DNA from 4 places in the Staphylococcus sp. TCBT05 genome. Region 4 is predicted to be linked to each of the others. Evidence: riboswitches for the same ligand, from Rfam matches in the RefSeq annotation. Region 4 holds a riboswitch; each other region holds the start of a gene.
What was found. A riboswitch is a leader RNA that binds a small molecule or an ion and turns the genes downstream of it on or off. The one in region 4 is predicted to bind S-adenosylmethionine.
Positions count from the first base shown of each region.

Region 1 (5,893 bases), on a different contig from region 4:
GTTTACCTGTAATGGCTTGGTTTACCATTTGTCTAGTGTAGTTTAAGCTGATTCTTCTACCAACACCATATTTACCACCAGTCCAACCAGTGTTTACGAGATAGACATCAACATCATGTTTATCGATTAGGTCTCCGAGTAAATCTGCATATACCTTTGCATTTAATGGCAAGAAAGGTGAGCCGAAGCATGTTGAGAATGATGGTTCAGGTTCTGTAACGCCACGTTCAGTACCTGCTAATTTAGCAGTGAACCCACTTAAGAAATGATACATTGCTTGATCTTTAGATAATTTGGAAATTGGAGGTAATACACCAAATGCATCTGCAGTTAAGAATATAATTGTATTAGGATGTGCAGCTTTTGATGGTGTTACAATGTTATCAATATGATTGATAGGGTATGCAGCACGTGTATTCTCTGTGTATTTATTATCATCGAAATCTACATCACCGTCTTCATCAACGACAACGTTTTCTAAAATTGTTCCATACTGGATAGCGTCGTAAATTTGTGGTTCCTTTTTATATGAAAGGTTAATTGCTTTTGCATAACAACCACCTTCAATATTGAAGATCCCGTTGTCATTCCATCCGTGCTCATCATCACCAATTAATTTACGTGTAGGATCTGCGGATAACGTTGTTTTACCTGTTCCTGAAAGACCGAAGAATAGTGCAACATCGCCTTTTTCGCCGACGTTAGCAGAGCAATGCATACTCATAATATTATCTTTCGGCAACAGGTAATTCATTACAGAGAAAATACCTTTTTTCATTTCACCTGCATATTCAGTACCACCGATTAAAATAACTTTGTGTTTAAATGAAGTAATGATAAATGTTTCAGAATTTGTACCATCTACTTCTGGATTAGCTTTAAAATGTGGCGCTGACACGATTGTGAAATTAGCTTTAATTTCTTGTGCTTCTTCTTTAGATTTTGGACGTATAAACATGTTTTGGGCGAATAAATTATGCCAAGCAAGTTCATTGATTACTGTTAACTTTAACTGTGATTCTTCGTCACTACCTGCATAACCATTAAAGACATAAAGTTCGTCCTTTTGATCTAGGTATTCAAGAACTTTGTCATATAATTTTAAAAATGTTTCCTCTTCGATAGGTTGGTTGATATTACCCCAATCGATAGAATCTCTATAAGATGGTTCTGTCACGATGAATTTGTCTTTAGGTGAACGTCCAGTATATTTACCAGTCTTTGCATTAATTGCTCCAAGTTCTGTTAATTCACCCTCACCATTATTTAAAATCTTGTTATACAATTGTGTTGTAGAAAGTTGGAATAATGATGACGTTTTGCCCAAAATGTTTTCGATTTTATTAGTGTATGTGTATGTATCTACAGCCATACTCAATCCCTCCAAAGTTATTTGTATTGTAAGCCTTTACAATTAAAAAGTATAACACATATGATTTATTAGTACACATCATTTTAAAGGGAATTTAAAATTTATATTAATAAATGTTAAATTGACATTATTACTTAACTTCGGTACTATAGTGATTAACGGATTCTCTTATCCTGAGAGGCGGAGGGACATGGACCCAATGAAGCCCAGCAACCTCTTCTTAATACGAAGAAAGGTGCCAAACCGTTTGCAGACAAATACCGTCTGAACGATAAGAGCGAATGGACGTATTAGGGCCTTCTCTCTATTTAATATAGTGAAAAGGCCCTTTTTTAATGAGCTCACAGTATAGAGAATATTCGTAATTTAAAACTAAAGGAGCAAATTATGACTTACAATAGAAGATTATTCACATCAGAATCTGTAACAGAAGGACATCCAGATAAAATTGCCGACCAAGTTTCAGATGCGATTTTAGATGAAATATTAAAGGATGACCCAAATGCACGTGTAGCTTGTGAAACGACAGTTACGACTGGTATGGCGTTAATTTCAGGTGAAATATCAACAACTACTTATGTTGATATTCCTAAGGTAGTAAGAGAGACAATTAAAGAGATTGGCTATACGCGTGCTAAATTTGGTTATGATAGTCAAACAATGGCAGTATTAACAGCGATAGACGAACAATCACCTGACATCGCTCAAGGTGTGGATACCGCATTAGAATATCGCGATGATTTATCTGAGGCGGAAATAGAGGCGACAGGTGCCGGAGACCAAGGCTTAATGTTTGGCTATGCAACAAATGAAACAGATACTTATATGCCATTGCCAATTTTCTTATCTCATCAATTATCTAAACGTTTATCAGACGTAAGGAAGGATGGCATATTAGACTATCTTCGCCCAGATGGTAAAGTGCAAGTAACTGTTGAATATGATGAACATGATAAACCAAGCCGTATTGACACAATTGTAGTTTCTACGCAACATGCTGAAGATATTGAATTAGAACAAATTCAAAATGATATTAAAGAGCATGTTATTTATCCAACAGTTCAAAAAGATTTACTAGATGAACAAACAAAATTCTACATCAATCCTACTGGTCGATTTGTAATTGGTGGACCTCAAGGAGATGCGGGCTTAACAGGTCGTAAGATTATTGTAGATACGTATGGCGGATATGCACGCCATGGTGGTGGATGCTTTAGTGGTAAGGATCCTACAAAAGTTGACCGTTCAGCAGCATATGCAGCACGTTATGTAGCTAAGAACATTGTTGCAGCAGGATTAGCTGATAAATGTGAAGTGCAACTTGCTTACGCAATTGGTGTTGCAGAGCCAGTTTCTATATCAATCGATACATTTGGTACAGGAAAAGTGAATGAAAGTGTGTTAGTTGAAGCGGTTAGAACTCACTTTGATTTAAGACCGGCAGGAATTATAAAAATGTTAGATTTAAAACATCCTATTTATAAACAAACTGCAGCATATGGTCATTTTGGTCGTACGGATGTGTTGTTACCATGGGAGAAACTTGATAAAGTCAACTTATTGAAAGATTCTGTACAAGCATAATAAATTGCCTTAAGTGTATAGTTTACACTCGAATAAACAGATGATTTCCATTATAATAAAGTTACTGATCACATAAAGGAGCGTTATTGTTATGAACTCATTGGGACCTTTAGAAATTGGTTTAATCGTGGCAATTATCGTAGCAATTATTTGTTTGATTTTATTTATTGCTGCTTTAAACAGTAAGAAGAAAGCACAGAAAAAGATTGAAGAACAATATCAATCTAAAGAACAAAAGTTAAAAGAAGCACACGAAGAAGAATTAGAAAAAGAAAGAATCGAAAATAAAAAGACTGTTACAAAACAAAAAGAAGAATATGATGCGACAGTCAATACTAAAGATAGAGAAATTGATGCACTGAAACTTTTCTCAAAAAATCATAGTGAGTATGTAACAGATATGAGATTGATTGGTATTCGGGAACGCTTAGTAAATGAAAAGCGAATTAGACCTGAAGATATGCATATTATGGCCAATATCTTTTTACCACGAAATGAATTTAGTGATGTGCAACATATCAGTCATTTAGTATTAACACGTACAGGGTTATATATAATCGATTCCCAATTGTTAAAAGGTCATGTCTATAATGGCATCAGTGCAAATCAATTCAAAGATCAACCAATGATTGAGCAAGTCTTCGATACATTAGATCTTGATAAGCAAAAGGCTCAAACATTAGTATTAGATCAAAATGATGATAAGAAATCATTGAATTTTGTAAATTATACTGAGCATATTAATGATATTGAAAAGTTAGCAGGCGATATTCAAACAGAATTGAACTTGAAATTCACACCGACGACTATCTTGTACTTTAATCCGAAGAATGAAGGTGCTGTTACAATCACAAACTATGCACAAAGTTCAAATTCTAAAGTGCTTGTTGGTCCAGAACAATTGGATGAATTCTTTAATAAGTTTGTCTTCCATGGTCGAATTCAATACACTGTCGAAGATTTACAACGCATTATGGATGAAATTGAATCTTTTAATTAATATCTTTGCTAAAGTAACGTAATCAATTTTCTGAAATGAATAGAGTGGTTGGGACTTAAATCATCCATTCTCAAATAAAAGAGAGCTAATCCATTGTTGATTAGCTCTTTTTTTTATATTTAAATTTGGTTCGTAATATATGTAGATAACAAAAAATAATAAATTCCGTGTAATTAATTGTAGCGTAGATAAATTTAATTTGAAGTTTTTGATTTGAAAATACATCATCATGTGGAGTATCTGGCGAGAGGCCTAAGTGAAAAATGCTAGGCAAAGACCAATGGTGAGATGACATGCTAGGAAAACGAACTGAGAAAACTATGATAAATTAAAGTTTGGAAGTAGTAAATATGTGCAATACATATTAGTGATTAACGTAATAAATAGCTAATTTATTTGGTTATGAAGCTTTTTGATTTATATGACTTACGAAATTGTATATCATGTAAGATAAGTAAAGTAAAAAAGGGGATATGAACATTGGAAAATATTACGTTTTACAATGGCAATGAAATGCCGATACTTGGATTAGGTACATTTAGAGTAGATAATAGCGATCAATGTAAAGAAGCAGTAAAACATGCTATAGAGAGTGGATATCGCCATATTGATACAGCTATGATTTATGAAAATGAAGAAAAAGTTGGCGAAGGTATTGCTGAAGCGTTAGAATCTACTGGTATTGACCGAAGCGAACTATTTATTACTTCGAAGTTATGGTTAGCAGATTATGGCAGAGACAATGTTGCAGATGCTTATGCAACGAGTTTAAAAAAATTAGGATTAGACTATTTAGATTTGTATCTTATGCATTGGCCAGGTACTGATGAAGCGTTAATGATTGATACATGGCAAGGTATGGAAGATTTATATAAAGATAATAAAGTTAAAAATATCGGTGTTAGTAACTTTGAACCAAGTCATTTGGATGCACTATTAGCTCAAGTTTCAATTAAACCAGTGATTAATCAAGTTGAATTTCACCCATACTTACTGCAACAAAAATTAAGAAACTATCTAGAAGTTCAAAATATCCATTCTGAGTCATGGTCACCATTAATGAATGCACAAATCTTAGAAGATGAGACAGTGCAACAAGTTGCTACAGAAATTGGTAAAACACCAGCTCAAGTAGTTATTAGATGGAATATAGACCATGGTGTCGTTGTTATACCAAAATCTGTGACGCCATCTAGAATTGAAGAAAACTTAAATGTCTTTGACTTTAAATTGACTGCAGAGCAAATTGAAAAATTAGACCAGTTAAATGAAGATAAACGTATTGGACCAAATCCATTAGAATTTACTGGCGAATAAACCATTTAAATTTAGAAATATTAATATTAAAAAGAACCTAGTAAATGCGTTTTTATAACAATTCATTTACTGGGTTCTTTATTTTGTTAACTAATATTGCTGATTACATTTATAAAATAATATACCCGATGAAACAGGCGGCGAATGAAACAACATATTGGAGTAAGGAATATCCAATAAAATGCCACAGATTTTGTTTATCTACTAACATCTTTACAAGTTCAGAAGATAAAGTAGAAAAAGTGGTTAATCCGCCTAGGACACCAATAATTAGCAATGGATGTATCCAAGATGTATGTATAGTCATTCCCATAATAAAGCCGATAAAGAAACTACCTATAATATTAACGAATGGCGTAGCAATTGGAAATGGGGAAGTGAATTTAGTAGCACAATAATTTGTAATAAAGCCTCTAATGACTGCTCCGATACCGCCACCTAACATTACGAATAAAATATTGATCATGCTATCTTCCCTCCAATTCGCACACCGATATAACAAACTATAATCCCAATGATATAACTCGTAATCGCATAAATAACTAATAATAAATAGTACTGGTGCGCTAACATAGATACTAATTCAAATTGGAAAGTAGAAAAGGTGGTAAAGGCTCCGA
Region 1 covers NZ_JBUQDQ010000038.1:59,872-65,764, forward strand. The annotation lists gene pckA (phosphoenolpyruvate carboxykinase (ATP)) at 1-1,372, opposite strand, end outside; SAM riboswitch class I at 1,538-1,650, shown strand; gene metK (methionine adenosyltransferase) at 1,760-2,956, shown strand; gene ACY191_RS07455 (NERD domain-containing protein) at 3,048-3,956, shown strand; gene ACY191_RS07460 (aldo/keto reductase) at 4,437-5,273, shown strand; gene ACY191_RS07465 (fluoride efflux transporter FluC) at 5,383-5,739, opposite strand; gene crcB (fluoride efflux transporter CrcB) at 5,736-5,893, opposite strand, start outside.
Region 1: another riboswitch for S-adenosylmethionine. It lies ahead of metK (methionine adenosyltransferase); the one in region 4 lies ahead of metX (homoserine O-acetyltransferase MetX).

Region 2 (5,893 bases), 450 kb from region 4:
AAGCAGATATAGGTATTGCAATAGGTACAGGTACCGAAGTTGCTATTGAAGCAGCAGATGTTACTATCCTGGGAGGCAATTTATTGTTAATACCTAAAGCCATAAAGGCAAGTAAATATACTATCCGTAATATCCGTCAAAACCTATTTTGGGCATTGGGTTATAATGTAGCAGGCATTCCTATTGCTGCATTAGGCTTATTAGCTCCTTGGATTGCTGGCGCAGCAATGGCATTAAGTTCAGTCAGTGTAGTAACAAATGCTTTACGTTTAAAAAGAATGAAACTATAGTTAACCCTATATAAAAATTTATAAGGAGGTGAATGTTATGGCTAAAGAAATCATTGCAGTAGAAGGTATGAGTTGTAATCATTGTAAACAAGCTGTTGAAGGAGCACTAACAAATCTAGATGGTGTTACAACTGCTGAAGTAAATCTTGAAGCTGGAAATGTCACAGTCGATTACGATCAAACACAAGTTACAACAGTTAACATGAAAGAGGCTATTGAAGATCAAGGATATGATGTAAAATAGCACAATCATAGAGGCTCATATCATCAAAGTGCGTTGATGATATGAGCCTCTATTTTGTTATAATCAATTTACACGTAATGATGTATCTCCTGTTTGTAATACCTCAATAGTTGCATCTAAAGCATCAACTATTAAATTTTCAACAGCAGCATCCGTATAGAAAGCAATATGCGGAGATAAAATAACATCTTTACGTTCAATAAGTGAACGTAATAATTCATCTTCTAATGTGACACCACGTTGATCACTAGGAAATAGACCCTTTTCAGCCTCATATGTATCTAATGCTGCACCCTTTATAATACCTTTATCAATAGCTTCAATTAAGGCACGGGTATTCACAATCGACCCACGAGCGCAATTTATAAATACTGAACCTTCTTTAAAACTATTAAATAATGATTCATCAAATAAATAATGATTTTCATCACTTGCTGGCACGTGCACCGTAACAATATCAGCTACTTCCACTATTTCTTTAATTGTATCTTTATAACTCACGATAGATTGTAATTGTTCATTTTTCACAATATCATACGCAATTACCTTAGCACCAAAACCATTTGCAAATATTTTCGCAACTACACTACCAATACGTCCTGTACCAATCACTGCTACTGTTAAATCCTTAATAGAGCGCGATAAGATGGCAGGTTGCCAGCGAAAATCTTGTTCTGCGGTCTTTTGCTGTATATCATTAAAGTTTCTCACCAAATTTAATGCTTGGGACACAGTATACTCTGCAATTGACTCAGGTGAATATGAAGGTACGTTTGAAATGATTAAATTATACTTATTCGCCAATTCAAAATCATAACAATCATACCCCGCACTTCTTTGGGCAATTTGTTTTATTCCAAACTCATTCATTTTTTTGTAAACCACTTCGGGCAGAGGGATTTGTTGTGATACAGACACGCCATCAAAGCCTCGGACACTATCTACCGTGGATTCAGTCAATAATTGACTATCTAAATCTACAGATACTTTATGTTGTGCTGACCACGCTTCAATATAAGGAATATCTTCCTCTCTTACACCAAACAATTTAATTTTTGTCATCGCAGACACTTCCTTCTTTATGATATAAAGCACTTAATGATTGTAAACGATTAGCTGCTTCTAATAGTTGTGCATCATTCAATGCTAGTGAAATTCTGACATAATTACGCCCATGCTCGCCAAATGGGATGCCAGGAGCTACTAAAATAGATTGCTCCTCTAATAAATACTTAACAAATTGCTCACCATCATAACCTTCCGGAGTAGCTAACCATAAAAATATACCACCCTTCATTGGTTCAAATGGAATGTGTTTTTCAGCCAATTTTGCTTCAAAAAGATCTCTCCTGCGTTTAAAGGTAGCACTTTGTTCCTCTAAAAATGTATCATAATGATTTAAAGCGTATGTTGCAGCATCTTGTAACGCACCAAACATGCCTGCATGTGTGTGTGTTTGGAATTTTTTGAGCGCCTGAATCACCTCTTTATTACCTACTGCAAAACCAACTCTAAATCCTGACATATTATAGCCCTTAGATAGTGAAAATATTTCAATCGCTACATCTTTGGCTTGTGGTGATTGCAATATACTCGGGTTTTTATGATCAAAACCAAAGGCACTATATGCAAAATCATGAACAATTTTAGTTTTTGTCCCCTTAAAACGCTTTATAGCTTCATCAAATACATTTTGTGTCGCAACTGATCCCGTAGGATTATTTGGATAAGTTAAATATATCAATTTAGTATTATCTAAGACTGACTGTGCCACCTTATCCCATTCAGGTAAATAATCCGGAGAATTCAATACCAGTGGTACCGGAATTGCATCAGCCAATTTTACGCCAGCTAAATAATCTGTATATCCTGGGTCAGGCAACAACACATTTTCTCCTGGATTAACAATACACTGCGGTAAATTAACTAAACCATTTTTTGTTCCATATAAAATACATACTTCATCTTCTTTATCTAACGCTACTTGATATTGACGTTGATAAAAATCAACTATCGCTTGTTTAAAGGTATCTTTTCCATGAAATGCACCATATTTTTGGTTCTCTGGTATATGTATTGCTTTACTAAAACAATCTAAAATGCCCTTAGGTGTTTCTCCATCAGGTATACCCACCGCCATATTAATTAATGGTAAGGGGCCATGTTCTACTTTTTGTCCCATTGTCTTTCCAAAATAGCTGTCAGGTATCTGAGATAATCTTTCTGACATTACCATAAAACTGCCCTCCTTAAATAAAAAACTATATACCGAAGTTCAGCGGCATATAGTCATATCATATGTCACCTATCTCTCAAGACAAATATTGCTTGTTGGATTTAGCACAGTACGTCAATCACGTCTGTTGCTGAAGTATCATCGGGCCAATTCCCTCAACTTCTCTAGATAAGTTGCTTCATATTAAATTACTAATTATTTTATCAGAATATTCAAACTTGTCAATGTAAAAAAAGAACGACTCTAAAGAGTCGCTCTATATATAGTGTTGAATCATTTAATTATTTAATTAAATCTTACCACCAGTTATTAGCTGAACGGAAAGCTAATGCAGCTTCGATTGAACCATAACGTTCTTTAGCATAGTTGATCATACCTTGAGTTTGAGTAGCAACTGAACCAGTTCCCCAAGATTCTTTAGTTTGACCTAAACCTCTGTATCCTAATTCGTTAACAGCATTTGGGTTACCGCTTGACTCAGGTAATACGATAGTATTCCACATAGCTTCAGTACCACCAGCAGCTAAGAATTGAGCTTTAACTGATCCACCAGTTGAAGCAGCTTGTGTTTTTGCAGCTTCGTATGCTTTAGTTGCAGTGCTTGTTTGAGCAGTTTGAACGTTTGAGTTTGAAGAAGCTTTAGGAGCTTCAACTGCTTGAACTTCTACATTGCTTGATTGTTGTTGTGAACTTACTTCGTTAGATGATTTTTCGTTAGTGTTTGTAGATGCTTGTGCACTTACATCTTGTTGAGCTGAGTTTGATGAAACGTTTGTAGATGCACTTTGTGAACCTGCAACGTCATAGCTCCAAGACCATGATTGACCATCTGAATCAAATTTATATTCGAATCCGCCTAATACGAAGTCATAGTGGTAAGCACCAGCGTGTAATGGTTTTTCGTTTAATTCTGAAGCGTTGTTTTGAGCTAATTCTGCTAAGTGTGCTTTGTCGATGTTTTGCTCAGAAGCGTGCGCTTGATTTTGATCTGCTTGAGTTGCGTATCCAGTTACACCTAATGCTACTGCTAAAGATGATGCTAAAATTGTTTTCTTCATAATAAAAAAATCCTCCAAATTTAATTCTTTTCTAAAAGTAAATTATATTTTCGTTAATAAAATTATCGTATCTGCTAATATTGTTTAAAATTTATGTCTAATTTTTTGACCACAAATAATATACCATAAATTTCTCGTTTTTATATTACATGTATATAACAAAACTTTACAAAAGCAAGCTCATTATGTAACATTGCAATCTTTTTGTTTTGTTTTGTTACGCATAAACTATCAAAGATAACGCTAACATTTAATGTAAAATGTTGTTATAACAGTGTAACTTACTACTTTTTTCACATTAAGACTATTTTCTGAATTATTACAAGTATCCTTTCTGTAATACTTTTGTAATAATATAAACCGTTAAAAAATATATTTATTGGGGCAAAACTTGTAATTTTTGTTTTTTCTGAAAATTCAATCGCTAACTATCTATTACTTTCATGACGGTATTCAACTTTAATTTTACCGAAAAAATCGTCTACAGGTTTTATTACTCCTGTAGACGACTCAATTAATTGTTAACTTTATTAAGCTGTATTTTAAATTATTTTCATTATGCTAAGAATTTAAAAATATCTCGATCATATAATTTCAATACTTTCATATAGAAGGTATTAATAATATAACCAATTGTAAATGGCACTACAAAAAATGCAATAAATACCATCAACAGGCTCAATAGTGGTGAATGTTCCATAAACCTAAATGCACTAATTGGACCGACTAGTCCAATAATACCAAATCCAGCAGATTCTTTAGTACCGCCAATGCCGATAAGTGCTCCGGCAAAACCTGTGACTAAAGCAGTAGTAAAAATAGGCAATAATATGATAGGATGACGCACCATATTAGGAATCATCATTTTAACGCCACCTAAAAATATAGTAATCGGCACACCTGCTCTATTGATCTTAACAGTTCCAGCAACAAGTACTGCTTCACATGCCACTATTCCAAGTGAAGCTGAACCAGCAGCTAAACCACTAATACCTATTGCTAATGCAGTTGCAACGGTTGATATAGGTGAAATAATAATAAAACTAAATACAAGTGCGATTAACATAGACATTAAAATAGGTTGCAGTTCTGTAAATGAATTCACCAAATTCCCTATACCTGTGGTAATCATTTTCACATAAGGTAACAATAAAACACCTACCAAACTTGCAATAACTCCAACAAAAGTTGGTAATATGATTAACGTGAGACTACCAAAACGCTCACCAATCACTAATATAATAAACACTGCAATAGCTGCAGTTATCATCGTGTTAATTAAATCACCTACACCCATTAATACCCATGTACCTGATTTAAATTGCGCAACACCACTACCAATAAATGCCGAACTTGCTACTACGGCTGTCGCTAAAGGTGATAATTTAAATCGCATTGCTATTAATGCACCTACCAAGATTGGTACTGTAAATTGTATACTTTCAATAATTTGCAATAACGTTTGAAAGATGGGATATTTCGGTGCAAAAACCTTAAATAATTCTCCTAAAATTGCATTCGGTATCAGTCCGGCCACAATTGCGATTGCCACGCCTGATAATACATTATTAATAAACTGTTTTGGACTTACCTTGATCATAGAAGTTCCTCCTTAGTTGTAGTAGGTACTTAATATATCATATTTTCCAAATTTTCAGAATATTAATTTTTGTTTTAGTCATTTAATTTTGCATTATCTATAAATTCCATCATATTTTGAAAACGATACGCTAAATCTACTTCATGTTACTGCATGAATGCTTCAGTCAATACAAGCCCTTGGCGATCGTTTTCGTAAAACTCTAATTTATAAAGTGTATTTCCATTTGGAAGGTATTGCTCAAACTGTTCCCAAATCCAAAACGCAATATTTTCTGCAGTCGTATTCATAGCTGGTAATGTGTCATTTAATAACTGATTTGCTAAAAAAGGTTTAATGTGTTCATCATATAATTTGTCTACAACATTAAAATCTAATGCCAACCCATAATCATCAATAGGTGATAATATCTCTACATTAAAACGATATAGCTTATTTTTTAAATCTTTATGCAATGTTTCAGAA
Region 2 covers NZ_JBUQDQ010000005.1:789,184-795,076, reverse strand. The annotation lists gene ACY191_RS03560 (heavy metal translocating P-type ATPase) at 1-290, shown strand, start outside; gene copZ (copper chaperone CopZ) at 328-534, shown strand; gene ACY191_RS03550 (D-lactate dehydrogenase) at 598-1,596, opposite strand; gene ACY191_RS03545 (aminotransferase class I/II-fold pyridoxal phosphate-dependent enzyme) at 1,583-2,770, opposite strand; SAM riboswitch class I at 2,837-2,945, opposite strand; gene ACY191_RS03540 (aggregation-promoting factor C-terminal-like domain-containing protein) at 3,067-3,828, opposite strand; gene ACY191_RS03535 (PTS transporter subunit IIC) at 4,385-5,428, opposite strand; gene ACY191_RS03530 (6-pyruvoyl trahydropterin synthase family protein) at 5,575-5,893, opposite strand, start outside.
Region 2: another riboswitch for S-adenosylmethionine. It lies ahead of ACY191_RS03545 (aminotransferase class I/II-fold pyridoxal phosphate-dependent enzyme); the one in region 4 lies ahead of metX (homoserine O-acetyltransferase MetX).

Region 3 (5,893 bases), 410 kb from region 4:
GTATAATTCTTAATGGATCTTGCGCAGCAAATGGTATTGCTCCTTCGGTTATACCAAACAATCCCATTGTAAACGATGCTTTACCCATTTCAACTTCTCCATGATTAAATTTACGCTTATTGATAAATGTAGCAAGACCTAAACCAATTGGCGGCGTACATACTGCTACTGCGACCATGCCCATTACTGTATAATTACCCTCTGCAATTAGTGCTGAGCCAAACAAAAATGCCACTTTATTGATTGGTCCTCCCATATCAAAGGCAATCATTGCTCCTATGATAAGGGCTAAAATAATAATATTAGTACCTTGCATCCCTTTTAACCAAGATGTTAGCCCTTCAAATATACTTGAAATTGGTGCACCAATAACAAAGATAAATATTAATCCTACAATGAGTGATGAAATAATTGGAATAATAATAATCGGCATTATCGGGGCCATTGCTTTAGGTGTCTTTATATTCTTAATCCACTTCGCAATATAACCAGCTAAGAAACCTGCCACAATACCACCTAAGAAACCCGCACCTGCATCACTACCATAGAAACTACCGTCAGCTGCAATTGCACCGCCAATCATACCAGGAACCAACCCAGGTTTGTCGGCTATACTCACTGCAATATAACCAGCTAATATTGGAACCATAAACTTAAATGACAGACTACCTATATTTTCTACAGATTTCCATATAGAATCTTCTGGAATGACTAGTCCTTCTGCAGAAGGTTTGCCACCAATGGTTAATGCAATAGCCATCAATAAACCACCTACTACAATAAAGGGAACCATAAATGACACACCATTCATCAAATGTTGATAAATGACTTGTAGTCCCTTTTTATTTTCGGATTGTGTTCTTTGATTCGCATCAGCATCATACTGTTCATGATGAATACTTGCTTCTTTTTTTATGATTCTCTGAATTAATTGTTCAGGATTGTGTATTCCTTCCCTTACACTTTCATTAACTAAGTACTTCCCATCGAATCTAGTAAGGTCAACTTGGCGATCTGCAGCAATGATAATACCATCCGCTTCTTTAATTTCCTCAGTAGTTAATTTATTTTCTGTCCCTACACCACCTTGCGTCTCTACTTTTATTTCTACTCCCATACGTTCTGCCGCTTGTTCTAATTTCTCTTGAGCCATATATGTGTGCGCTATCCCATTTGGGCACGAAGTTATAGCTAAAATTTTCATAATTTCATCTGCCTCCTTATCCACTTCATTGTAACCGCATACATTTATCGCAAAAAAATAATAATTGCCGTTGTTAGTGGCAATTATTCTCTAATTAAAGTCATGATTTTTTTCTGAAGCACCTGCTCATCTAACAATAAATATTGATCAACATCATTTTCTGTTAAATCTGCAATATTGTGTATAATTTTCTTCATTATCGGTATATCAGCCTCAGTAATGGCTAAGAAAAACACCAATTTGACTTTATTTTGTTTCCATAACAAGCCCTGTTCATGTTTAAACACTATAACATGTGATTTCAATACTTCTTTAGGGTTGCCATGAGGCATACTAATAGCATTTCCAATAAATGTAGAAGCAAATTTTTCTCTTTCTAATGCACTTGGTATATAACTTTCGGTAATTGCATGATTATTATTTAATATACTTTGTGCCTTATCGAAAACAACAGCCATATCAGTAACCTCATCATCGCCTCCTACCACATCTACTTGAACTGATGATAAATCTGCTTGATTAATTACGTTATTATTGATTTGGTTAATAATTACCTTCACTTTCTCAGCATCCTCATTTGAAAATAAAGGTGAAACTGTTACTTGAGAAAGTCGCTTTGGTAAATGATTACCTTCTATCTCATGCGTTGTAACTAATACATCGATGCCTTCAAAGTGATAATCATAAACTGAATCCAGCTGTACGGTATCTATCACTTCGATACGTTCGTCAAGCTTTAAAATTTTAGCTTCTAGTAAACTGGAAATACCTAAACCATAATAACAAGCTATCACTATTTTAATTTTTTCTTGTTCGTTTCTTTCAACTGATGATTGAAAATGTAATGCTAAAAAGGCAATTTCATCTTCTACTAAATGAATATCGGCATCAACTTCTAACTCTTTCACAATGTCATATAACGCATCAAAGATAAATGGATAGTTTTTTTTTATATCTTGAGTCAAAGGATTATTGATATATACATTTTTAATTATTCTGTGATATGTCCTACTAAAATGTGAAAATATATTGTCTCTCAATACACTATCTTGGGTAAAACCTACACCAATATTTTGCTCCATTTGAACAATGAGCCGTTCAATATAACTTTTGACGAATAATTGTTCAAATCCAAGATCATGTTGTTCAAAATAATCACTAATAAAGAAAGAAAAAAGTTTTGTTGTCTCTCTATTCAAATCATATCCTAGTCTATTATTAATTTCTGTAATACATTGATTAGCAATTTCAAATGACTTTGGTTTTATATCCCATGCTTTATAACTAATATTTTGTCTTTTATAAATAATGATTAAATGAATAATTAACTGTTTGAGCTGTATTTGTGTTGCTTGAATATGGTTATATATCAAGACACGCTTAATAATTTGTGTTATTTGTTCTAAATGCACTTTAGGAATATCGGCTAATATTATATCTTCAATCGATTTATTTTTAGATGTTAGTTGACTCAAGTGTAAAATAGCATTTCTAATATTCATCTCATTTCCTTTAATACATACACCTTTATTTCTAACACTTTCAACTAGAACATCAAATGACTGACACCAATTAGCAAATCTTTGTAAATAATCTAAAAATTCATTTTTAGTTATCTTTAGGTCAGCAATCAGACGTTCCGTCGTCGTAGGATCGTGTTGCATTAACAACCGATAACCTAAATTCATTAATATTTCACTATCCTTATTGGCATAGTCATTGATATAATGTTCAATCGTTTCAATACGATACTGCTCTAAATTCAATCTAAAGCCACGACCCTTTACACTAGTGATTACTGGATCGCTAAACAATGTATTGATATACTTTATATCCGATCGCACAGTTCTATTAGAGACACTTAATATAGCTGCAATATCATCTGCACTTTTGTAATTTTCAGATTCCTGTATAAACAGACGCATGATCTTAATATGTCGTTCTATCATATATACACCTCATTTCATCAAGGCTTTTGTTTATATTTTAGTTAATATCAGCAATTATATTGTAGGTCTATTTGACATTAAGAGCAAGTTACAATAAAACATTATTTTATATAATAAAAAAGCACTACTTATAATTTTTACAAGTAGTACCTTTTTACAATACGCATATACTCAAATCAAAATATGTTTTTTAAATAGTTATTTTTCATAAGGTATGACATCTTGTCCATATTTCTTTTTAATAAATGACTTCATATCTTTGGATTGTAATACCTTTAATAATTCTTGATACTTTTTATCACCTTTATGCCCTTTTTGAACTGCTATTATATTTGCAAAAGGTGATGATTTCCCTTCAACTGCAATCGCATCTTTATGTGGTGTCAGTCCATTATCAATTGCATAATTCGAATTCATAATAACCGCTGCGCCTTCTTTACTCTTGTATGTCTTAGGCAAAAATTCAGCACCTTGTTTATTATTAAACTTAAGTTGTTTTTTATTCTCAACTATATCATCAAACTTAGCATCCTCGATTTTGACACCTTTTTTAATTTTAATTAATCCTTTATCAACAAAGAATGATAAGAATCGACCTTCTTCTGCAGGATTATTCGATACATAAATTGTAGATCCTTTTGGAATATCTTTAATATTTTTATACTTTTGACTATAAACACCCATTGGCGTTGTGAATACCTTACCCACTTCTTCTATATTATAATTATGATCTTTTCTTTCTGCTTTAAGATAAGGTACATGTTGGAAAAAGTTTGCATCTACATCACCTTTATCTAATAATTTATTCGGTACTTTATAATCATTTACTGTTTTTATTTTTAAATCGTAGCCCTTTTTTGCCATTGCTTTTTTTGCGTGTTCTAATACCTCTCCGTGCGGTGCAGGTGATGCGGCGATAGTTATTTTTTTATTTGCTGCATCACTATTTGATTTGCCACAAGCAGCTAAAACACCAATTAAACTCAATAACAGAATTGCATATGTAAATTTTTTCATGTCATCTCTCCTTATTATTAATATAAAAAATGCCTTCTCTAAATAAAGAGAAGGCATTCTGCTTCTCTCATCTTCGAAAGTTAAATACTTTCTGTGAATTAGCACCATTTCGTATTACGACGGTTGCTGGGTTTCATCGGGCACATCCCTCCACCACTCTTGATAAGAGTTATAAATATGTATTTGAATTTATTTAATCCTAGCATTTTGGTCATGTTTAGTCAATCTAATTTTTAGAATTTTCTGTATGCTTCAATTTCATATGCTTTATATTAACTTTTTGTTCCATGTGAAACAGCTTAATCCTATAGCTTTATAGCATGTTTCTATACTGTTCATCCCATAAATACCATAGCACAATATGCAATTAAATTATTTAACGCATGTAACGCTATCGCAACAGACAACTTTCGACCTGACTTTAAATAAACATACGCGAGACCGATAGCAATAATTAAATACATCACAATTTCTAAAGGTGATTTCGCTTCTGTGACATGTAGTGAAGCAAAGATGATAACTGAAATGATAGACATCAACGTAAAGCTGAATTTCTTACCAAGTTCACCAATTAACAAATGCCTAAATAAAAATTCTTCATTAATTGGCGCAATAATCACAATAGAAAAAAATGCTAAAAACGTTGAAAATGGCGTAGCAAACATTTGCTCAATTAATTTATCATTTTCTGTTTCGTCAAATTTCCAAGACTCCGGAGCAAATAAATCTACCAATTCAGGATAAATTGCCTTTAGAATGAATAACACAATAAACGTGAGTATAATTAATTTCCAATACCGTTTCATATGTTTAATGCCTTGTGTCAAACGGTCCTTAAAGGATCGTCTATAAAATAGTATCCATGTCCCAAATAAAATAATGAAGGCAATCAAATCTACAATTAACTGTATCATATTCAACATGTGATCATTCATTTGAAAAGCCTTATTTTCAGTTCCTAAATATAAAATAAATACAAAAATCGAACAAATTAAGGACAATGCAAATGTACTAACTAAATAGATAACCGGTAAAATAAAATCTAGCCATTTAATATCTTTCCATTTATATGTATATTTTCCTGATATTTTCATTGTATCCCCCCTTTCACATTTTAAAATAACATAAAAATTAAATTGTATATATAGTTTTTCAAAATGCTTATCGCTTATAGTTATTGATTTATATGCGTAATTTATGGATGATTGTGGTATACAGTTATTACATCCATAATACATATTTATAGGGGAGTTGTGTTTATATGCGAATTCTAGTCCTAGGTGCTGGTGGTATTGGCGGATATTTTGGTGGCCGTTTAGCTGAAAGTGGTCAGGATGTCACTTTTTTAGTTCGTCCAAAACGAAAGTCATACCTAGAAAGAAATGGTTTAGCTATCCATAGTGAAAATGGTGATTTCAACTTCAATCCTAAATTAATTACTCGGGATGATCGTGCCGAAGCTTTCGACGTTGTACTACTCTCATCAAAGTCATATCACTTGGAACACGCTATCGAAGATTTACAACCATTTATACATCATAATACAGTCATTATTCCTCTACTTAATGGCATTGCACACATTCCTACATTGCAATCTGAGTTTGGTAAAAGTAATATCATGGGAGGTTATTGCGTAATTGAAACCACGCTTGATACTTCTGGCGAGATTGTTCACACAAGTACATTCGACAAATTATTTTTCGGCGAATTAAATGGCGAGGAT
Region 3 covers NZ_JBUQDQ010000005.1:739,637-745,529, reverse strand. The annotation lists gene ACY191_RS03305 (fructose-specific PTS transporter subunit EIIC) at 1-1,204, opposite strand, end outside; gene ACY191_RS03300 (BglG family transcription antiterminator) at 1,288-3,153, opposite strand; gene ACY191_RS03295 (MetQ/NlpA family ABC transporter substrate-binding protein) at 3,352-4,170, opposite strand; SAM riboswitch class I at 4,235-4,339, opposite strand; gene ACY191_RS03290 (CPBP family intramembrane glutamic endopeptidase) at 4,506-5,264, opposite strand; gene panE (2-dehydropantoate 2-reductase) at 5,432-5,893, shown strand, end outside.
Region 3: another riboswitch for S-adenosylmethionine. It lies ahead of ACY191_RS03295 (MetQ/NlpA family ABC transporter substrate-binding protein); the one in region 4 lies ahead of metX (homoserine O-acetyltransferase MetX).

Region 4 (5,893 bases):
TTCTATTAATATATGTGTCGATATCATCTTTCAAGAAATGCTGTGTCAGAATTGTATCCGCACCATGCGCTCTTAAATAACTTGCTGCATCAAAGGTTCTAGAACCTGTACGCAACGTAAAGTTACGTGTGTCAACGATGATACCGGCAAACATAATTGTCGATTCGAGACGTGTTAAACGTTGCTCAGTTGGTTGATATTCTAATAATTCTGTCACTAACTCTGCTGTAGAACTTGCATATGGTTCCATATACACTAGTAACGGACTAGAGATAAAGCTTTCACCACGTCTATGGTGATCAATAACCACTTTACGATTGGCCTTGTTTAGAATGTTTTCATCGAGTACCATCTCTGGTTTATGTGTATCGACTACAACAAGCGTTGTCTTAGAGGTCATGATATCCCATGCTTCATCAGAAGTAATAAATCGCTCTTTAAGTTCAGACTTTTCATTGACCGCTTCCATTACACGTCGTAAGGTTGGATCGATATCCGATTCATTCAATACTATGTAGGCATCTAAGTTATTCATCATTGCAAAGCGTGACACACCAATTGCACCACCGATTGCATCTAAATCAGGTCGTGTATGACCCATGATAATTACTTTGTCACCTTCCATTAAGATATCTTTCAAGGCATGTGAGATAACTCGAGCTCTAACACGCGTACGTTTTTCCATTGGGTCAGTCTTACCACCGTAGAAACGTACATTACCGTTCATATTTTTAATTGCAACTTGGTCACCACCACGGCCAAGTGCTAAATCTAAGCCGGATTGCGATAGTTCACCTAAGTCGATAAGATTTTCAGAGCCTTCACCGACACCAATACTCAATGTCAGTTGAGCACGATAACCCACACTCTTCTCACGGAGCTGTCCTAAAATGCTAAAGTTAGCATCTTCAATTTCCTTTAAAATACGTTGATTTAAATAAGCGACAAATTGGTCTGAACTATAACGTTTAAAGTAAACATCATGTTCCTCTGCCCATCTACTGATTACACGTGTCACCATCGAGTTGATTTCAGAACGCTGTGTATCATTCATGTTCTGTGTAATTTCATCGTAGTTATCTAAGAACAATGTCGCGATAATTGGTTTAGATTCTTCATATAAATCATTTGTCTGTACTTCTTCAGTTATATCGAAGAAATACAATACATGTTCACTTTCTGAATAACGCACACGATAGTGGTATTCATTCTCTTCAATTTCTACTTCTTGTGTTTTTTCTAATTGCTTTAAAATATTTGGATATACTTCATTAACTGGATCCGAAATCACATTACGACTCAAACGATCCGACATAAACTGGTTCATCCACTCTATGTTTTCATTTTCATCTAAGATAATCATACCGATAGGTAACGTCTTAATAGCAATATTGTTACCTGCAGAAATATGTCCACTGAGATTATTGACGTAATAGTCTAATTTCCGAAAAGCTTGTCTTACCATCCAGGCTGTCGCTATGATGACAAACACTAAAACAACGGTCGCAATTCCTGCGACTAATTGGTTAAAGATAAACCAAACAACAACGAGTGCGATTGCTGTGAGTGCCAAAATAATAAATGGTAAAATCAACGCTTTTTTAGTGGATTGACGGTTCATTTTTCCACCCCAAATCATTTTTTAATGATGCTTTTCAGGTTAAAGCATAAATCTACCAATCCAATGAGTCCCACGATATGTGTAAATGGCGTTAATATTGTCCCAATCACCATTAAAATAATCGTAAGTGCAAGCGGCATTGATTTTGCTTTTCCAAAAAAGTGAATAACACTCAACCCTTGAATATACATACATAATGATAACACAATTTCAAAGTTTAATACGACACTTTGAAAAGTACCCGATTGGGTAGCAAACATAACACAAAACAGCACAATAATATAGATGACTAATATCGAGCGTTTCATCTGCCATGCATATAATGGTTTGAATATTGGTGTAGCAACTTTGAATTTACGTAAGATTGGAAATGTAATAATAAGATTAATCAATATAAGTAGAAAAACTGCAATCACAATATAACTCGGTAATTGTACTGCAAATTGGCGGAAACCTTCTTCAAGAATCATTTTAGAATCTCCGGAGACTGCCGACTCTGTTATAAGTTGATGCATTTGTTGTTTCACTGGATTGATGATTGCAGAGGCTTTTGGTAATTTATCAAAAGTCTGTAATAACATAATCGCGATAAGTGAAACGATACTCATAAATGTAGTTGTAACATATAAAATACGTTCTTTTGACGTACGTTCTTTTAACAATTGGCCTACGATAAAGCTCAAGAAAATAATGAGGACCAATATACTTAGCACAAATATATTACCTAATAATGTTGTTAAGACAACCGATATAACCGCTGCTAAGCCAAACGACTCGTTTGATTTGTGCCATAAGATGATACCTGGTATCGTAGCAAATAATGCGAGTACCAGTCCTAGCGGTGGTAATATATGTAAAGCTAAAGCTACTACTATGAAAGCAATTATGCTAAGAATAGTTGCTTTAGGATATATTTTTGAAAACAAGTTCGCCACTCCTATACTATTTTTGACTATAACTACCATTTTAACCAATTTAAATCTTTTACACAATTTTACCGACCCATTTTATATAGAAGAATTAATGATCTGATAACATCGTTTAACATCCCCTTTGATTTACTGCAAATTCAGAAATCGTCTCTATCAAACTAGATTACTGATTACATGGATTAATGACTATTCCATCATTGCTTTTGCCTTCTAAATTCCATACTTCTCGAATCTATTATTTCAACTTTTTTAAAATCAAAAAGGGCAATGCCTAATAACAACTCACAACGAGTCAGATGTCATTATGCACTGCCCATATTTCAATAAATATTCAATAACCTCAATATTATTTACGTTTAAATTTAGATAAGTTTAAGAAATGATATAAATTAGGTGCCCAATCATTAAAATTAAGCAAGAAACCATCGTGCCCAACATTATCAGGAACAAAGAAATGTTTATGGTATTTAAAGCGTTCTCCTACTGCCTTAACTAAATCGTCTGGGTAGAGTAAATCATCGGTGAAACCCATTGTCATGACCTTTGTATCAAGTGAGCCAAACACAGCATCCACGTCATCTCTTCCTCTATCTAAATCATGGCTATCTAAGACGTCGAGCAGTGTTAAGTAACACTCAGACGCGAAATGTTGTTTAAATTTATCGCCTTGGTGTTTCTGATACGCAACTACTTGATCAGGTGTGAAACGTTTGTCATAACTTTTTGATGAACGATAGGTTAAGAATCCTAACTGTCTTGCGATACTCATTCCTTCTTTGTTATCAAGCAGAATAGCCTGTCTTGCGATTTCATTGAATGCACGACTATAAGATGACGTTCGATCAGTAGCAGCTAGGATTACTGCTTTCTCTACTTCAAATTTACGGTTATACAAAAGTTCCATCGCCTGCATGCCACCTAAAGAGCCACCGATTAATATATTAATCTTTCGATACCCTAGTGTTTCGATACCTAGTTCAATAGCTTTGACAATATCTCTCAACGTTAATTGTTTAGGAAAATCTACATCATTGAGTGCAGAACTTGAACCATATGGACTACCAATAACATTAAATGTTAAGAACTGATAATCATGAATTGGCATGTATCCACCATCAATAATTTCACGCCACCATCCAGGATCTTCATTCGTACCATATGTCAGATGATTGCCTGTTAATGCATGGCAAACTACTACAAGCGGTTGCCCTTGAAAACCCACATGCTCATAGCGTAACTTCAAATTTGCTATCGTTTCACCAGATTCAGTCGTAAATGGTCCCAATTCTAATGTATCAACCGTATAATTTGTCATTTTTTACCTCCTACTTAAATAAAAAAACTTCTCACTCTAAAAATAAGTAAGAAGTTTAACTATACTTATCATTCGAGTATCTCGTTGGTATTAGCACCGTACTACATCTTATATAGCCGGTTGCTGAAGCTTCAACGGGCCAAGTCCCTCTGCTTCTCGAAATAAGATTTTATTTTATTTATATGCATCTCATATAAAAGATGTCATAATTTTCTAATTATTGTCATTCTAACGGATATTAACTCTTACATCAATGAATTATTTAAAATAGCCATCTTAAGAGTGCCATTATTAAAATGCCTCCAATAATTGTAAAGGTTAGACTACGTGTGATAACTGCAATTAAGATTGTAGGTACCATCGTTATAATAAACGGGAAATTTAATGTGTAGCCAAGTCCATTGTCATGTTGCTCTATAACGCCATCTATAATTAATGCCGTGAATAGTGTAATTGGAATAAATGAGAGCCATTTGACGACCTTTTCAGACAACTGTATTTTCGTGATTAATATAAAAGGGATAACCCTTGTTAACCATGTAACTAACCCACACAACAAAATGATAATAAGCATATGTAGAGAAATCGTCATTTATCCATCACCACCCCAAGCATTGCCGCAACAACTGAAGCTAAAATAATCGCCAAGTATGACGGCATAAATAAACTGAACAATAACATCATAGCCACAACACAGATAATTAAGACAAAGTAAATTCTAATATGCGAGCGCTTTACCGCTTCAAATTGAGAAACCGCTAGAAAGATAAACATTGCTGTGATTGCAAAATCTAATCCTAAAGCATCCGGATGTTGTATGTATTTGCCAAATATAGCACCTGCAACAGATGACACTGTCCAAAATAAATACGCTGTAATATTTAAACCGTGTAGCCAACGATCATTTATCTTCTCACCTTTTAAATGTGGCGTGATAGCTACACCAAATGTCTCATCAGTTATAAGCGAAGAAAGCCCTAACCGATTTAACAATCCATAATCTTTATAATTCGGGGCTAATGTCATGCTTAATAAAAACATTCTCGAGTTAACTATGAATGCTGTAAGCACAATAGCCGTTATGGGTGTCCCTGAGATGACTAATGTACAAATTATAAATTGAGCAGCACCAGCGTAAATCACTAAGCACAATAATATAATTTCAAGAATACTAAAGCCAGAGGCTACAGCGACAATTCCAAATGATAATCCAACACCAGCATAGCCTAACAAAGTGGGGATACATTCTTTAACGCCTTGTTTAAATGTGATATGTTCTTTCATCATCTCACCCCTTGTTGATGTATTTTGATATTCACATTCTATTACAAACATTTAAAAACAACCATATCTTTTAGACTTCGGTATGTGTTACGTAAGACAAACTACAGTCTAAAAACGTTGCTATTACAGCAATTTTAAATTATTTTATAGACTCAGATTAATTTAGACCACCTGGCAGAAAAAGGTTTAACAACGCTACTATTAATTTGATTTTTAACCTTTTTTATATCGTTACACCTCCCCTACCCTCTTATGATAATTTGATAGTTACTTGCTTCCTGTATTTTAAAAATTAACTAGACTAAAAATTTGTTCAATATTTTGTATTAATATGGTTCACCTAATTAATAGTTAGGTAGATATGTCTTATTGCTAAATCACCATACTGAAAAAACGCAATTTGTATAAATCATGATAAATAAAAAGGCAATCTCAAAAGAAATTGCCTTTTCATTTGTCAGAGAACTGTACATCTCCGACGCTTCATTTATTATTTCATTTTAATTATTTAACTGGTCTAATTACAGTCTTGCCACCCATATAAGGAACAAGAGCTTCTGGAACAGTTACTGAACCATCTTCATTTTGATAGTTTTCGACAATAGCAGCAAAGGTTCTACCTACTGCTAAACCACTACCATTTAACGTGTGTACTAATTCTGGCTTAGCATTTTTATCTCGTTTAAATCTAATATTCGCACGTCTTGCTTGGAAGTCAGTAATGTTTGAACAAGAACTGAT
Region 4 covers NZ_JBUQDQ010000005.1:334,379-340,271, reverse strand. The annotation lists gene ACY191_RS01495 (DHH family phosphoesterase) at 1-1,621, opposite strand, end outside; gene ACY191_RS01490 (DUF2232 domain-containing protein) at 1,636-2,562, opposite strand; gene metX (homoserine O-acetyltransferase MetX) at 2,900-3,868, opposite strand; SAM riboswitch class I at 3,931-4,036, opposite strand; gene ACY191_RS01480 (AzlD domain-containing protein) at 4,131-4,460, opposite strand; gene ACY191_RS01475 (AzlC family ABC transporter permease) at 4,457-5,152, opposite strand; gene serS (serine--tRNA ligase) at 5,657-5,893, opposite strand, start outside.